DNA from 2 places in the Halopseudomonas litoralis genome. Region 2 is predicted to be linked to the other one. Evidence: predicted binding sites of a transcription regulator. Region 2 holds the regulator's gene; the other holds the start of a gene.
The links. The regulator LexA, encoded in region 2, represses DNA repair genes until DNA is damaged. The targets are predictions, from matches to a motif close to CTGTNTNNNNANACAG.

Region 1: recN (DNA repair protein RecN) is a predicted target of LexA. The motif match lies at 5,725-5,740, and genes of this name have one in related genera.

What each region holds. Positions count from the first base shown of each region.
Region 1 is NZ_LT629748.1:25,038-33,547, reverse strand. It holds gene BLU11_RS00160 (NADH:flavin oxidoreductase) at 1-637, opposite strand, end outside; gene dapB (4-hydroxy-tetrahydrodipicolinate reductase) at 905-1,711, opposite strand; gene dnaJ (molecular chaperone DnaJ) at 1,723-2,862, opposite strand; gene dnaK (molecular chaperone DnaK) at 2,984-4,909, opposite strand; gene grpE (nucleotide exchange factor GrpE) at 4,999-5,580, opposite strand; gene recN (DNA repair protein RecN) at 5,767-7,443, shown strand; gene fur (ferric iron uptake transcriptional regulator) at 7,505-7,909, opposite strand; partial or broken gene BLU11_RS00125 (outer membrane protein assembly factor BamE) at 8,004-8,408, shown strand; gene BLU11_RS00120 (RnfH family protein) at 8,479-8,510, opposite strand, start outside.
Region 2 is NZ_LT629748.1:1,864,995-1,873,504, forward strand. It holds gene mfd (transcription-repair coupling factor) at 1-1,157, shown strand, start outside; gene BLU11_RS09045 (CsiV family protein) at 1,154-1,717, shown strand; gene nagZ (beta-N-acetylhexosaminidase) at 1,721-2,707, opposite strand; gene BLU11_RS09055 (L,D-transpeptidase) at 2,746-3,228, opposite strand; gene BLU11_RS09060 (TetR/AcrR family transcriptional regulator) at 3,317-4,000, opposite strand; gene lexA (transcriptional repressor LexA) at 4,174-4,785, shown strand; gene BLU11_RS09070 (SulA-like leucine-rich domain-containing protein) at 4,797-5,312, shown strand; gene BLU11_RS09075 (hypothetical protein) at 5,372-5,611, opposite strand; gene BLU11_RS09080 (DUF6586 family protein) at 5,675-6,184, opposite strand; gene topA (type I DNA topoisomerase) at 6,196-8,510, opposite strand, start outside.

The DNA.
Region 1 (8,510 bases), 1.8 Mb from region 2:
GACGCAGTACCTGACGAGGAAAGCGCATACGGTTGGCAAGGCTGCCGCCATACTCGTCCCGACGCTTGTTGTACAACGGTGAGATGAACTGACTGAGCAGATAACCATGGCCCATATGGATCTCGACCGCGTCGAAACCTGCCTCCCTGGCCAGCCTGGCACCCGCCGCAAAATCCGCTGCCACCCGTCGCATGTCCGCCAGGCTCATCTCGCGCTTGAGATATTGCCCACTCATCAGACCGATCTTGTTGAAGCCGCCACTGGCCGACAGCGGCCGCCCTTCCGGTCTCTTGGTAAACGTGAAACAACCGCCATGGGTAATCTGCGCCGATACCGCACCACCTTCTGCGTGCACGGCGTCCGTCAGGGCACGCAGATGGGGCAATGTGGCACTATCCAGAAGAATCTGATTGGGAAGAGTACAGCCGTCAGAGCTGACAGCGCAGTAGGCTACCGTCGTCAGCCCCACGCCTCCGGCAGCCATCCCGGCATGAAACCGCACCAGTTGCCGGGACGGCACCCCATCAGGCGACATGCCCTCGTTGGTGGCGGCTTTGATGAAGCGGTTACGCAGCGTCAATGGACCGATGGTGAAAGGGCTAAAGGCCTGGGGTAATTGTTGTTCGATGCCTGCCATAGTGATCTCCGAGGCGAATGGACCGGCAACCGCATCGCACCTGTCCAGTAGCAACGGCTCGACTTGAACTGCCCGGCGTCAATGGCACGATTCTGGAAAGTCCCCTGTGAGCTGACATCGTCTGATCAGACGAGTAGGGAAACTTTTGACCCGGGCTTACCGAGCCATGATCAGCAACAGAGCGGGCTATCATCAACCAAAATGAGCAAAAAAACCCCGGCGCAGTGACCTGCCCGGGGTTTCTCTTTGCGTCACACAATCAGTCAATCAGTCTCGCAGTGACAGCACATCCTGCATATCAAACAAACCGCTTTTGCGCTCGCCCAGCCAGATCGCCGAACGTACCGCGCCCTTGGCAAAGGTCATGCGGCTGGAGGCTTTGTGGGTTATCTCGACGCGCTCGCCTTCGGTGGCAAACAGCACGGTGTGATCGCCCACCACATCGCCGGCACGCACGGTGGCAAAACCTATTGTTTCGCGATCACGTGCGCCGGTCTGGCCCTCGCGACCGTACACCGCAACCTTCTGCAGATCACGACCCAGCGCATCGGCAACCACTTCACCCATGCGCAGCGCAGTACCGGACGGTGCATCGACCTTGTGTCGGTGGTGGGCTTCAATGATCTCGATATCCGCCTCATCACCCATGACCCGAGCAGCCATATCCAGCAGCTTGAGGGTCAGGTTGACGCCCACACTGAAGTTAGGCGCAAACACCACGGGCACCTGCTCGGCAGCCTTGGCAATCAACTGCTTCTCCTCTTCAGAGAAGCCGGTAGTACCGATTACCAGTGCCTTGCCCGCCGCGCGGCAGGCCTCAAGGTTGGCCAGGGTACTGGTGGGATGAGTGAAGTCGATCAGCACATCAAAGTCACCCAGCACCTCGTGCAGATCACCGACGATAGTGACGCCCAGCTTGCCCAGGCCCGCCAGCTCACCGGCGTCAGCACCGATCAAGCTGCTTTCCGGACGCTCGATTGCCGCCGTCAGGCTGGCTCCTTCTGCTTGCTGGATGGCCTCGATCAACGTCTTACCCATCCGCCCGGCTGCGCCGATCACCGCTACTCTTTTCATGCTTGCCCCGGTCAGAACTTCATGTCTTCAAAGAAATTTTTAACACCTTCGAACCAGCTTTTGGCCCGCGGCGACTGATTACTGCCTTCGGCCTGCAGCGTATCACGCAGCTCGCCCAGCAGCTCGCGCTGACGCTTGGTCAGGTTGACTGGCGTTTCCACAGAAACGCGGCACAGCAGATCACCGGCAGAGCCACCACGCACCGGCACCACGCCTTTGCCCCGCAAGCGGAACAACTTGCCGGTCTGAGTGCCCTCGGGGATTTTCAGCTTGACCCGACCATCGAGCGTCGGTACTTCCAGATCACCACCCAGCGCAGCGTCAGCAAAGTTGATCGGTACTTCGCAATACAGATTCTTGCCGTCGCGCTGGAACAGCTTGTGCTCACGCACCGAGACCACTACATACAGATCACCGGACGGCCCACCATTGACGCCAGCCTCACCTTCGCCGGACAAACGAATGCGATCACCAGTATCCACTCCGGCCGGCACCTTGACCGACAGAGTCTTGTGTTCTTCAACCCGGCCCTGACCATGACAATCCTTGCACGGATCGCTGATCATCTGCCCTGTGCCATGACAGCGCGGACAGGTCTGTTGCACCGAGAAGAAGCCCTGCTGCATACGCACCTGACCGTGGCCACCACAGGTGGTGCAGGTTACCGGGCTGGTGCCCTTCTTGGCGCCACTGCCATCACAGGTCTTGCAACCGACCAGTGTCGGGACACGAATGGTGACCGAGGTGCCGCGAACGGCCTCTTCGAGGTCCAGCTCCAGGGTATAACGCAGGTCACTGCCGCGCTGCACACTCGAGCGGCCACGCCCACCACCGCCGCCACCGAAAATGTCACCGAACACGTCACCGAAGATGTCGGAGAAGTTTCCACCGCCACCGAAGCCCCCGGCACCGGCGCCCATGTTCGGGTCCACACCGGCGTGGCCATACTGATCGTAAGCCGCACGCTTGTTGGCGTCGGTAAGAACCTCATAGGCCTCGTTGGCCTCCTTGAATTTCTCTTCCGCCTCCGCGTCATCTGGATTACGGTCCGGGTGAAACTTCATTGCCAGCCGGCGATAGGCCTTTTTCAGCTCGGCTTCACTGGCGCCGCGCTCCACGCCCAGCACTTCATAATAATCACGCTTGGCCATAAATCCTGTTTCCTTTAGAAAGCCTTACGGCACAAACAGCAACGCGGGAATAGCTCCCGCGTTGCCTTGCCACGTAGTGTATCGGGCCTCAGGCAAGGCCCGACGCCCGATCACGCAAGGACTACTTGTTGTTGTCCTTGACCTCTTCGAACTCGGCATCCACAACGTCGTCGCTATCGGCGCCGGTATTGCTGGCGTCTTCCTGTGCGCCGCCCTGCTCCGCCTGAGCCTGCTCGGCGTACATCTTCTGCACCATGGGACCGGAAGCCTCGGACAGCGCATTGATCTTGGCTTCGATGTCAGCCTTGTCATCACCCTTGATGGCCTGCTCCAGATCTGCCAGTGCCGTCTCGATGGCGGATTTCTCTTCCTCGGTAGCCTTGTCACCCGCCTCGGTCAAGGTCTTGCGTGTCGCGTGAACCAGCTGATCACCCTGGTTGCGGATGTTCACCAGCTCCTCGAACTTGCGATCTTCCTCGGCATTGGCCTCGGCATCGCGCACCATCTGTTCGATCTCTTCATCGCTCAGACCGGAAGAGGCCTTGATGATGATCGACTGCTGCTTGCCAGTAGCCTTGTCTTTGGCGGACACGTTGAGGATACCGTTGGCGTCGATGTCGAAGCTGACTTCGATCTGCGGTACCCCGCGCTGCGCCGGCGGAATGTCGGCCAGGTCGAAACGGCCCAGCGACTTGTTCTGCGACGCCTGCTTGCGCTCACCCTGCAGCACGTGAATGGTCACGGCAGTCTGGTTGTCGTCAGCGGTCGAGAACACCTGCGACTTTTTGGTCGGGATGGTGGTGTTCTTCTCGATCAGCGCAGTCATCACGCCACCCATGGTTTCGATACCCAGCGACAGCGGGGAAACGTCCAGCAGCAGCACGTCCTTCACGTCACCAGCCAGTACCGCACCCTGGATTGCTGCGCCCACGGCAACAGCTTCATCCGGGTTAACGTCCTTGCGCGGTTCCTTGCCGAAAAATTCGGCAACAGTCTTCTGGACCAGCGGCATGCGGGTCTGACCACCGACCAGGATCACTTCATTGATCTCGGACACATCCAGACCAGCATCCTTCATGGCCACACGGCACGGCTCGATGCTGCGCTTGACCAGCTCTTCAACCAGCGACTCCAGCTTGGAGCGGGTCACCTTGACCTGCAGGTGCTTGGGACCAGTGGCATCAGCCGTGATGTACGGCAGGTTGACGTCGGTCTGCTGGGCCGAAGACAACTCGATCTTGGCTTTCTCGGCCGCTTCCTTCAGGCGCTGCAGGGCCAGCGGATCGTTGTGCAGGTCAACGCCGTTTTCCTTCTTGAATTCATCCGCCAGATAGTCGATCAGGCGCATGTCGAAGTCTTCACCACCGAGGAAGGTGTCACCGTTGGTGGCCAGTACTTCGAACTGGTGCTCACCATCAACTTCGGCAATCTCGATCACCGATACGTCGAACGTACCACCACCCAGGTCATATACGACCACAGTGGAGTCGCCACGGGCCTTGTCCATGCCATAGGCCAGCGCAGCTGCAGTCGGCTCGTTGATGATCCGCTTGACGTCCAGACCGGCGATGCGACCGGCATCCTTGGTAGCCTGACGCTGACTGTCGTTGAAGTACGCAGGCACGGTGATCACCGCTTCAGTGACCGCCTCGCCCAGGTAATCTTCAGCGGTTTTCTTCATTTTCTTCAGGACTTCCGCAGACACCTGCGGCGGCGCCATTTTTTCGCCCTTGGCTTCTACCCAGGCATCACCATTGTCAGCCTTGATGATCTTGTAGGGCACCAGCTTGATGTCCTTCTGCACGACGTCTTCGTCGAAGCGGCGACCGATCAGACGCTTAACGGCGTTCAGGGTGTTCTGCGGGTTGGTAACCGACTGACGCTTGGCGGACATACCGACCAGCGTTTCGCCATCATTGGTGTAGGCAACGATGGACGGCGTGGTGCGACCGCCTTCAGCGTTCTCGATAACCTTGGCTACGCCATTTTCCATAACCGCGACGCAGGAGTTGGTAGTCCCCAGGTCGATACCGATAATTTTACCCATGTGTCATTCTCCGAATATGCTGGCCGCGAACTCGTCAGCGGCACTGTTTAATCTGTCTGGACTCTAGATGGGGTCGAAAAAAGCTGATTTCAAGCCTTTTCGTCAATCGACCCGGCGGCACTGCCAACGCCCGCCTTGCTCACCACCACCATCGCCGGACGCAGCAGGCGACCGCTGATGGTGTAGCCTTTCTGGAACACCTTGATCACGGTGTTGGGCTCGACGTTGTCGCGCTCTTCCATGGTCATTGCCTGGTGCAATTCCGGGTTGAAGGGCTCGCCATGCGGATCCACCGCTACCACCTGATAGCGTGCCAGGGTGTCGCCGAACAACTTCAGCGTCAGCTCCATGCCATCACGCATCGGCTTGATCGCTGGGTCTTCGCCATTGGACAATTCGAGGCCGCGCTCCAGACTATCGACCACGGCCAGCAGATCATTGGCAAAACGTTCCAGAGCGAACTTGTGCGCCTTCTCCACTTCCTGCTCGGCGCGGCGGCGGGCATTCTGCACATCAGCAGCAGCACGCAACGCCTGATCCTGCGCGGTAGCCAGCTGCTCTTCCAGGCTGGCAATCCGCGCCACCAGATCTTCTTCAACGGCGACCGTCCCCTGCGCCTGATCGGCTGCGGACTCCTCGTCCTGCAGCTCCTGTCTCGGTTCGTCCACCATGTATATCTCCTGTCTGACAAAAAAGGCGACACGGCCCAGAGGCCGGATTGATCTTCACTGGTCCCTATATGGGGCTTCACTTTCCAGGTTCAAGGGCATTTTTTCGGCGGCTATAAAGGGGGGTTGTAGAACAACACACCACTACTGTATAAATAACCAGAACAACAAACTGCGGAGAACGACGCCATGCTGGTGCACCTGGCGGTTAACAATTACGCGATTGTCGATCATCTCGAGCTGGAACTGGACCGGGGCATGTCGGTTATCACCGGCGAAACCGGGGCCGGCAAATCCATCATGCTCGACGCCCTGGCATTGACCCTGGGCGATCGCGCCGACAGTGGTGCGGTGCGGCCGGGCGCCGACAAGGCGGACATTCTCGCTACCTTCGATATCAGCGACATTCCCGAAGCCGCGCAATGGCTGAGCCAGCGTGATCTGGCCAACGATGAAGCACAGGTGATCCTGCGCCGCGTGGTCACTGCCGAGGGTCGCTCGCGGGGCTATATCAACGGCAGCCCCTGCCCCCAGAAGGACCTCAAGGCACTGGGCGAGATGCTGATCGATATCCACAGCCAGCACGAACACCAGTCGCTGCTGAAAACCGACACCCACCGCCGACTACTGGACGAGTACGCGGGGGCCGGCGATCTCGCCCGCCAGGTGCAACTGGCCGCCCAACGCTGCCGACAGACCGAACAGGCACTGAAACAGGCCAGCGAAACCAGTGACGAACAGAATGCCCGCGTTCAACTACTCAGCTATCAGCTGGAAGAACTCGACAACCTGAGTCTGCAGGACGGCGAACTGAATCAGCTGGAAAGTGAGCAGCGCCAGCTGGCCAACGCCGAGCTGATCATGCAGTCATGCCAGCAGATCATCAATATCTGCAGTGAAAATGACAGCGGCAGCGTGCTGCAGGCGCTGACCTCCAGTCTCAGCCGTCTGGGCGGCCTGAAAGAACATGGCCGCAGCCTGGACGAAGCGCATAACCTGCTGGCCGGCGCGCAGATTCAGGTGGAAGAAGCAGTCGGCGAACTGACCCGTTATCTCGACCACTTCGAAGCCGATCCCCAGCGCCAGCAACAGGTCGAGGAACGGCTCGGCGTGATTCATGATCTGGCACGCAAACACCGAATAAATGCCGATCAGCTGCCCATGCTGCAACAACAGCTGATCGACGAGCTGGAGAACATTCAACAGCACGGCGCTGACAAGGAGCGCCTGGCAGAAGAACTCCAGTCCTACCGCGAACACTTTCAGACGTTGGCGGGTAAATTGTCCGCCACCCGCAGCAAGGCGGCAACACGTCTGGCCAAGGCAGTTACCGGAGAGATCCAGCAGCTGGGCATGCCGGGCGGGCAGATAAAGGTCGAACTGCATCCGCTCAAATTGGACCAGTACGCCGTGCAAGGTCTGGAAAATGTGGAGTTCCTGGTCAGCGCCAACCCCGGACAGCCGGCCAAACCCCTGGCCAAGGTCGCATCCGGCGGCGAGCTGTCGCGTATCAGCCTCGGCATTCAGGTCATCACCGCGCAGACCTCACGGGTGCCGACCCTGGTATTTGACGAAGTGGATGTAGGGATTGGCGGACCGACCGCGGAGATCGTCGGCAAATTGCTGCGTCAGCTGGGCGAACGCGGCCAGGTATTGACCGTGACTCACCTGCCGCAGGTGGCGGCACAAGGGCACCAGCACCTGTTCGTGCGCAAGGATCAGAAACGCGACTCTACCCGCACCTGTATTGATCGCCTGGATCAAGAGGGCCGAGTACATGAGGTAGCACGGATGTTGGGAGGAGTTGATCTTACCGAGGAGTCTCTGGCCCATGCCCGCAAACAGCTGACGGGCAATAAGCCATGATCAGCTGACGGGTTCCCCGTCAGCTTAAACAGGCCAGGCGGATGCCCGGCCTGCCGTCATTTCAGCCTTTCTTTTTCACGTACAGGACGAGATTGTGGTCCACCATCTCGTAACCGTGCTCCTCGACGATTTCTTTCTGTCGACGCTCGATCTCGGCATCGAAGAATTCGATCACCTCACCGGTATCCACACACACCATGTGGTCGTGATGTTCGCCGTCGGCCAATTCGAATACGGCATGTCCGCCGTCGAAGTTGTGGCGCACCACCAGACCGGCCGTTTCGAACTGGGTGAGAACCCGATAAACGGTAGCCAACCCGACATCTTCACCCGCCTCCATCAGCGCCTTGTAAACATCCTCGGCACTCATGTGACGGTCTTCGGTATTGTCCAGCATCTGCAGGATCTTGACGCGCGGCAGGGTTACCTTGAGCCCTACTTTACGTAGTTCGTGATTTTCAACCATGGTCAGTTTCTCTCTCAACGCTTCGCACCGCGGGATCAGTCGGGTATGATTCAGGGCCATTCAGCCAACTCTCGATAGTGGATGTTACCACGCGATGCCAAATAGTCTGAACCGTATCCTTTGTATCCTAGTATTATGCGCCGCCGGCGGAGCCCTCACCGGCTGCGGCTTCCCGGGCGTGTACAAGATCGACGTGCAGCAGGGCAACGTCGTCACCCAGGAGATGATTGACCAACTGCGTCCCGGCATGACCACTCGCCAGGTGCGCTTCATCATGGGCACTCCGCTGCTTCAGGACACCTTCGAGCCCAATCGCTGGGATTACCTGTACAGCATGCAGGCCGGACACAACCCCCGCGAGCAGGAACGCGTCAGCCTGATGTTTGAAGATGATCAGCTGGTTGGCCTGGCTGGTGATTTCGTCCCGGGCACCAGCCGTGACGAAGCCATCATGAGCGGCAGCAGCGACTCCGAACCGGCAGCCAGCAGCTACCCGGTCGATCTCGGCGCCCCGCTCGGTACCGGCGAGTAAGCAATCGGGCGGACGCTTCCGCCCGGCCTCGCAATACTCAGTCTTTCTGGACCTCGCCCCTGGCTCGGG
Region 2 (8,510 bases):
ACCTGTCGATCATCGCCACCCCCCCGGCGCGTCGCCTGTCGGTCAAAACCTTTATCCTGCAGCAGCAACCGGCGGTAATTAAGGAAGCGATACTGCGCGAATTGCTGCGCGGCGGTCAGGTGTACTTCCTGCACAACGAGGTGGAGACCATCGAGAAGTGCGCCGCCGACCTGGCGGAGCTGGTACCCGAGGCACGCATCGGTATCAGCCACGGACAGATGCCCGAACGGGCACTGGAACAAGTGATGCGCGACTTCTATCACCGCCGCTTCAACATTCTGGTGACCTCGACCATCATCGAAACCGGCATTGACGTGCCGAGCGCCAACACCATCATCATTGAACGCGCCGACAAGTTTGGCCTGGCGCAGCTGCACCAGTTGCGCGGCCGCGTCGGGCGCAGCCACCACCAGGCCTATGCCTACCTGCTGACACCGGCAGGCCGCAAGCTGACCGGTGATGCGGAGAAACGCCTCGAAGCCATCGCTGCAGCGCAGGACCTGGGGGCCGGCTTTACCCTGGCCACCCACGACCTGGAAATCCGCGGTGCCGGCGAGCTGCTCGGCGAAGGCCAGAGCGGGCAGATCCAGGCCGTCGGCTTCACCCTGTACATGGACATGCTGGAGCGGGCGATCAAGGCCATCCAGCAGGGCAAGGAGCCCGAACTGGAGAACCCACTCAGTGGCGGCCCGGATATCAACCTGCACCTGCCTGCACTGATTCCCGACGAGTATCTGCCGGACGTACATGCGCGCCTGACACTGTACAAACGTATTGCCAATGCGCAGAACGATGAAGACCTCAAGGACCTGCAGGTCGAGATGATCGACCGCTTCGGGCTGCTGCCGGAACAGGCCAAGACCCTGTTCCTGATCACCGCACTGAAACTGCGCTGCGCTCCACTGGGCATCAGCAAGATAGATGTTGGCCCGGAACACGGCCGCGTGGAGTTCGCTGCCGACACAACCGTGGACCCACTGGTGTTGATCCGACTGATCCAGGACAACCCCCAGCGCTACCGCCTGGATGGCGGCAGCGTATTCCGTTTCAGCGCGCCCATGGCGGCACCTGCCCTGCGTCTGAATACGGTGGAAGCATTGATCGAGCGCCTGCAGCAGGCGCCTGCCGAGAACCCAGGCAAAGGAAAACGCCGATGAACCCGACTCGACTTGTCGCCCGCCTTCTGATGACCCTGACGCTGCTGGCCTGCAGCGCACTGGCGCAGGCGCAGTATCTGGTGGAGGTGCTGGTATTCAGCCAGCCCGGCGCACAGATCGTGCCGGGCGCCTCACCGGAGTACAGCTGGGACCAGCAGGCCGTCTCGCTGGATGACACGACCCGCAGCGACGTCCGAAGCATCGACCGTACCCGGTACAGGCTGGATAGCCAGGCGAGCAAACTGGAGAGCAAGGGCTACACCATCAGATTGCATCGTGCCTGGACTCAACCGACGGAAAGCGGCCTGACGGTTGCGCTTCACCAGGGCAACAGCCTGACCGGATCCAATGCAGACCCGCTGTATCCGGTTCAGGGACTGATCAGCCTGGACGGCGAGCCGCTTACCGCGAAAGTCACCTTCTGGCTCAACCACGCCAGTGAAGCAATGGCCGAGCCGATCAGCGAACGACTGCAGTCAACTCGCCGACTGCGAGTCAACGAGGTTCACTATCTGGATCACAATAGCATGGGCCTGCTGATTCATATCAGCCAGCCCTGAACCTCATAACAAGCCAGCACTCTGCAACAGAGCAACCGACTGCCGCCAACGCGGCTGCGCCTTGTACTCGATACCCGGCGCGCTGCGTGCAAGCAGCTCCTGCCCCCGCGCAGAGGGCTGCATGCCGCTGCGCTGCGCATGCACCAACGCCTGTTCGGCGGCAGCACGGTCATTGCACACCAGCAGCATGTCACAGCCCGACGCCAGCGCAGCATCCACCCGCTCGGCCATACCTCCTACCACATGCGCACCGGCCATGGTCAGGTCATCACTGAAGATCACGCCCCGGAAGCCCAGCTCGGCGCGCAGAATGTCCTGCAGCCAGCGGTGTGAGAAACCCGCCGGCAGACCGTCCACCGCCGGATAGACCACATGCGCCGGCATGATGCCATCCAGCATAGTTGCCAGCGCAGCAAAGGGCTTGAGGTCGGACTCGCGTATGCTCGCCTCGCTGCGCGAGTCCACCGGCAGATCGGTATGCGAATCAGCCTCCGCCCAGCCATGCCCCGGGAAATGCTTGCCGGTCGCCGCCATGCCGGCCAGATGCAGGCCGCGTATATAAGCCTCGGCAAGCTGGATGACCTGCTGCGGATCACCGCCCAGCGAACGGTCACCAATCACCTGGCTGCGACCGTGATCGAGATCGAGTACCGGCGCAAAGCTGATATCGATACCGCAGGCCAGCATTTCGGTCGCCATCAACCAGGCAGCCCCCTCGGCCAGCACCCCGGCATCCGCTGAGGCGCAGTCGGCAATACGGCCAAGCGCGGGCAGGCGCAGCACATCACGACGCAGCCGCTGCACGCGACCACCTTCCTGATCGATCGCAATCAGCATCTCCGGGCGTACCGTACGAATGCTGCGTACCAGCTCACGCACCTGGGCCGGAGTCTCGGTATTGCGGGCAAACAGAATCATCCCGCCCACTTCCGGTTGCCTCAATAACTGGCGATCTTCCGGGGTCAGCCAGGTGCCGGCCAGATCCAGCATCAATGTGCCTTGCTTCAATGAAATACTCCTGAATGGGGTTATTCGATGATCACCGGGCAACCTGCCGGTGTCATGTCAAACAGTGCCAGCATGTCGGGATTGCGCAGACGCACGCAGCCATGGGACAAGGGCGTGCCCATGAGTTGATCGTCGCCTGTGCCATGCAGATAGATGTAGCGGCGCTGTGAGTCACTATCAGCGCCGCGATTGACGCCAACCTCTTCACCACAGAGCCATAGGATGCGCGTCAGGATCCAGTCCCGCTGCGGCTGGGCTTCAGCCAGCTCAGATGACCAGACCTCGCCGGTGGGCCGCCGGCCGATGAAGACCGCACCCAGCGGCTGACCTTCACCAATACGTGCGCGTACCCGATGCCGCCCACGTGGCGTGCAGCCACTGCCATTGAGCTCGCCAGCACCGTTCTTAGCGGTGGACACCGGATAGCTGCACAGCAGCCGACCCGCATTGAAGCCGGTCAGCATCTGTTGTTCAAGGGATATATGGATCAGGTCAAGCCGCATGCTCAGCTCCACTGCAAAGAGCACACGATAACGGATCCCAGGCCCGCAGGTAAGCCCCAGACGAAGGCAGAAAGGCGATTATTCCGCGCTATACAGGTTCCAGCACGCTGCTCGGATGCGTGCCTGCGTCACCCGGAATAGAGCTGCCGGCACGCATGCCTGCGGCCAGGAAGGGCACCATCTGGCGCAGCACTTCCTCTGTACCGGCCCGCGCACCGTATTCGGCCTCCACGATGGCCTTAAGCGCCTTCATGCTCGACAGGGTGAAAGCCGCACTGCCCAGCATGAAATGAACCCGCCAGAACAACACATCCGCGGGCAACTCGGGTGAACTGCGCACCACCAACTCCATATAGCGCTTGAACACCTTACCGTAGACCTCTGCAAGGTACTTGCGCAGATGCCCCTGACTCTGACTGAAAGCCAGCCCCAGCAGGCGCATGAAGGTAGACAGGTCATGCCCGCTGCGCGGTTTTACCGCCAACACCAGCCGCACCAGCATTTCCAGCAGGGATTCCAGGCTCTGATCCGGATTACCGGCCTCAGCGTTACGGTCAAGCTCCTGCTCCAGGCTGCTGACGAAGGGATTGAGAAAGCGGGTGAACACCGCTTGGATCAGCGATTTCTTGGAACCGAAATGATAGTTCACCGCCGCCAGGTTGACCCCCGCCTTGCTGGTGATCAGCCGCAACGAGGTTTCTGCAAAACCTTTCTCCGCAAACAACTGCTCCGCAGCATCGAGGATGCGCTCAACTGTTTCTGACTGTGCCACTGAGTACTCCGACGCCTGGGAACATATGTTTGAAACATACGTTTCAAACACCACCGCTGTCAACTCCATCCTTTTACCATAGCCGCCTCCTTCTGCAAATGCGGAAACCAGCTTGCCCTCTTTATCGAACTGTATATAATCACAGGGACTGTATAAAAACACAGGCCATAAAAATGCAGAAACTGACGGCACGGCAACAGCAGGTCCTGACCTTTATCAAGGACCACATGAACACCAACGGCTATCCGCCAACGCGCGTGGATATAGCCAAGGAGCTGGGCTTTCGCTCACCCAATGCGGCAGAGGATCACCTCAAGGCGCTCGCACGAAAAGGCGCCATTGAAATGATCCCCGGCGCCTCGCGGGGCATTCGCTTGCCCGCCGACAGTGGCGAGCAAGCGCAGCAGGATGCATTGCCGATCATCGGCCAGGTGGCAGCAGGGGCTCCCATTCTGGCAGTGGAAAACATCGAAGATCACTGCCGCATCAGCCCTGCTTTCTTCAGCCCTCGGGCCGATTACCTGCTGCGCGTTCGCGGCATGAGCATGAAGGACATCGGCATCTTCGATGGTGACCTTCTGGCTGTGCACCGCACCAATGAGGCCAGGAATGGCCAGGTGGTGGTGGCACGGATTGGCGACGAAGTGACGGTCAAGCGCTTCCACAAGCAGGGGCGCAAGGTGTCACTGATTGCAGAGAATCCTGATTTCGCGCCCATTGAAGTGGATCTGCGCGAACAGGAACTGATCATCGAAGGTTTGAGTGTGGGTGTTATTCGCCACTGAAGGAGCAAGCCATGCAGTATGCGCGAAATAGAGGTTCAGCGGCACAGCCCGATTTGCTGCATCATGCACTGATGTCATCGCGACTGAAGGCGCAGAGCCTGCCAGCAGCCGCCATGCCCGATTGCGAACCAGCCAATGTCGGCTTCAGCGAAATCTGCCTGAATGGCGCACCGCGTCAATGCCTGCAATGGCTGGCGCCGGTGCTGCGCGACCTCAGCCAGGCCAACATGCCCGGCTGGCTGACATTGATTGATCCGCCATTGCCAGTCAGCCAGAAGTGGCTGCGAGCAGCGGGACTGGATCCGCAGCGCATACTTATCATTCGCCCCAAGCATGGCATGGACGTGGTGGATCTGTGTTGTGAGATTCTGCGACTGGGTTACAGCCATGCTGTGGTCAGCTGGCTGCCCACGTCGACGGGGCTTGGTCAACGATTGGAAATGGCCGCACGCTCAGGCCACTGCGCCAGCCTGAACATTCGCATGGAAAATGCAGGATCTGCTTCAGCACAACATGGGCGGGCGTAATAGTCTTTCAGGGCTTAGCAGGAGTCCGCAGCCGGGCTTACTGCCCGGCCCTGGCCAGCTCAGTGCAGCACGCGGTGCTCGTCGAAATCCAGATCCGGATCTTCTTCCATGATCTGCCCCGCCACTTGCATGCCAGCGCCGATCATCGCCTTGGCCACTTCCACGTAGTTGCCCTGCAGAAAATCCCTGGCTTCCTCGGAGAATTCAATGGTCAACAGCGGCGTGCCCTCCTCGTCCGGACGGCGCAAGGCAACCGTACCGTCGGCAAGCTCTATGATCTCGAGAAAGGGTGAAGGCATTGTCGTCTCCTGGTCAGTCAAGCGGCGCAGTGTACCACAATGACGGCTGCAGCCTGAGCCCGCTCACCATTCCCGCATGCCTTCCCGATAACGGTCGAGCGATTTCGACAGAGCCTCAATCGCCACGCGCGCCTCAGCCAGCTCCCAATCGCCACTCCCGCTTGCAGTGCTGGTAATCAATGTGCCGGCCTTGAGCGGTTCAGACCGTACAGCGCCGGGGGGCACGTGCATCTGCCGCCATGCCCTCAAGGTACCAGCGAGCCAACTGCTGTTGTCATCGCTTTGCAGCACCAACTCGCTCAACTCCGGATTAAGGGGTTGTCCATCGCCGATGGCCTTCAGCGTTTCCTCAACAGCGCTCGCATCCCAGGGCGCCAGACTGTAACGCCCCGAGACTTCGCAGATCAACGCCTGTACCGCGCGATAGATATGGAACAAGGTATGTTCCCGGTGATAACGCGCCATGGTGATGGCGTCCAGCGCTGTGGAGGCGCTGGACGCCTCCCATGACGCCAATGCCAGGCGAGCGAACGTCAGCGCCTGATTGGTGCGGGTATAGGCTTCATTTGCCATGTCAGTTCCGCTCAGCTCTTGGCCTTGGCTTTGGCCTTGCCCTTGCGTGCGTCATCGATATTCCATTTCTTGCCATCGTGGAATGCTCGCCAGCCGCTGGGCTTGCCTTCGATTTCGCTCTGCACGTACTGCTCCTTGCTCTTGCGGCTGTAACGAATCACCGTCGGATTGCCATCCGGGTCAGCAACCGGCGCTTCCAGCAGGAAGTGGTACTTGGGATCAATCGCATCGCGATGCGGCAACAGCTCCTTGACCAGCGGTGCACGCGTCTCCCGGTTCTTCGGGAACTGGCTGGCTGCCAGGAACAGGCCTGACGCGCCATCACGCAGCACATAGACGTCATCCACCTTGTCGCAACGCAGCTCCGGCATCAACACCGGGTCCATCTTCGGCGGCGCTGCCTCACCGCTCTTCAGCAGCTTGCGGGTGTTCTTGCAGTCACTGTTGGTACAGCCGAAGTACTTGCCGAAACGGCCCGTCTTGAGCTGCATTTCATTGCCGCATTTGTCACATTCAATCACCGGGCCGTCATAGCCCTTGATCTTGAACTGGCCCTGCTCCACTTCGAAGCCGCTGCAATCAGGGTTGTTACCACACACGTGCAGCTTGCGCTGCTCATCGACCAGATAGCTGTCCATCGCCGTGGCGCAGATCGGACACCGGCGCTTGGCGCGCAATATTCGCGACTCGCCTTCGTCATCATCCGCCGCCACTTCGTTACCAGGCACCAGGTTCACTGTGGCCTTGCAACGCTCCTTGGGTGGCAGCGCATAGCCCGAGCACCCCAGAAAAACGCCGGTGGAGGCCGTGCGGATCATCATCGGCCGACCGCATTCAACACAAGGAATATCCGTTGGTGTCGGCAGGTTGCTGCGCATGCCCTGCCCTGGATCCGCGGCGCTGGCCGCCTTGAGCTTGAGACTGAAGTCAGCGTAGAACTTGTCCAGCACCTGCTTCCACACCACCTCACCATGGGCAACATCATCGAGCGACTCTTCCATGCGCGCAGTGAAGCTGTAATCCATCAGATTGGGGAAGCTTTCATTCAGCCGCTCGATAACGATATCGCCCATCTTTTCGGCATAGAAACGCCGATTGTTCAAGGCGACGTAGCCGCGCTCCTGGATGGTGGAGATAATCGATGCATAGGTCGAAGGACGGCCAATTCCACGCTTCTCCAACTCCTTGACCAAGCTGGCTTCGGAGTAACGCGCCGGCGGCTTGGTGAAGTGCTGTTTGGGATCCAGCTTGATCAGTTCGAGGACATTGTCCACCTGCATATCAGGCAGCACTTCGTCCTCACCGCCCTTGCCCAGCGGCGGCAGCACCTTGGTGAAACCGTCAAACTGCAGAATACGCCCACGCGCACGCAGTTCGAAATCACCCGCCTGCACTGTAATGGTGGTGGACAGGTATTTGGCCGGCGGCATCTGGCACGCCACAAACTGACGCCAGATCAGCTCATACAGACGCTCGGCGTCGCGCTCCATGCCCTTGAGCTCGGTGGATTTGAGCTTCGCATCGGAGGGACGAATCGCTTCGTGCGCCTCCTGGGCATTGGCTTTGCTGCCATAGACGTTCGGTGTCTCAGGCAAATATTGGGCACCAAAATTCTTCTCTATATAATCCCGCGCCATGCTCACCGCATCGGCCGAGAGAAAGGTCGAGTCGGTCCGCATATAGGTGATATAGCCCGCTTCATACAGTCGCTGAGCCATCATCATGGTTTTCTTCACGCTGAAGCCCAGGCGCGTACTGGCGGCCTGCTGCAACGTGGAGGTAATGAAGGGAGCGCCGGGCTTGGTGCTGGTGGGCCGAGCGTCACGCTTGACCACCTTGTAACCTGAGCTTTGCAGTTGCTCCAGCGCCTTGTCGGTCTGCTGCTTGTTCAGCGGACGAAAGGTCTCGCCATTTTCCTTGACCACTTCAAAGCGTACGGACTCGCTTTTCGGCGTGTTCAGGTTGGCATGGACTTCCCAGAATTCTTCCGGAATGAAGGCACGGATCTCGCGCTCACGATCAACGATCAATTTGACTGCGACCGACTGTACACGACCCGCGGACAGGCCACGGGCAACCTTCTGCCACAGCAACGGGGATACCATGTAACCCACCACGCGATCCAGGAAACGACGCGCCTGCTGCGCATTGACCCGGTTCATATCCAGCTCGCCCGGCTGGGAGAAGGCTTCCTGAATGGCCTTCTTGGTAATCTCGTTGAACACCACACGCCGGTAGCGGCTATCGTCGCCACCAATGGATTCCCGCAGGTGCCATGCTATGGCTTCCCCTTCGCGGTCCAAATCCGTTGCGAGATAGATGGTGT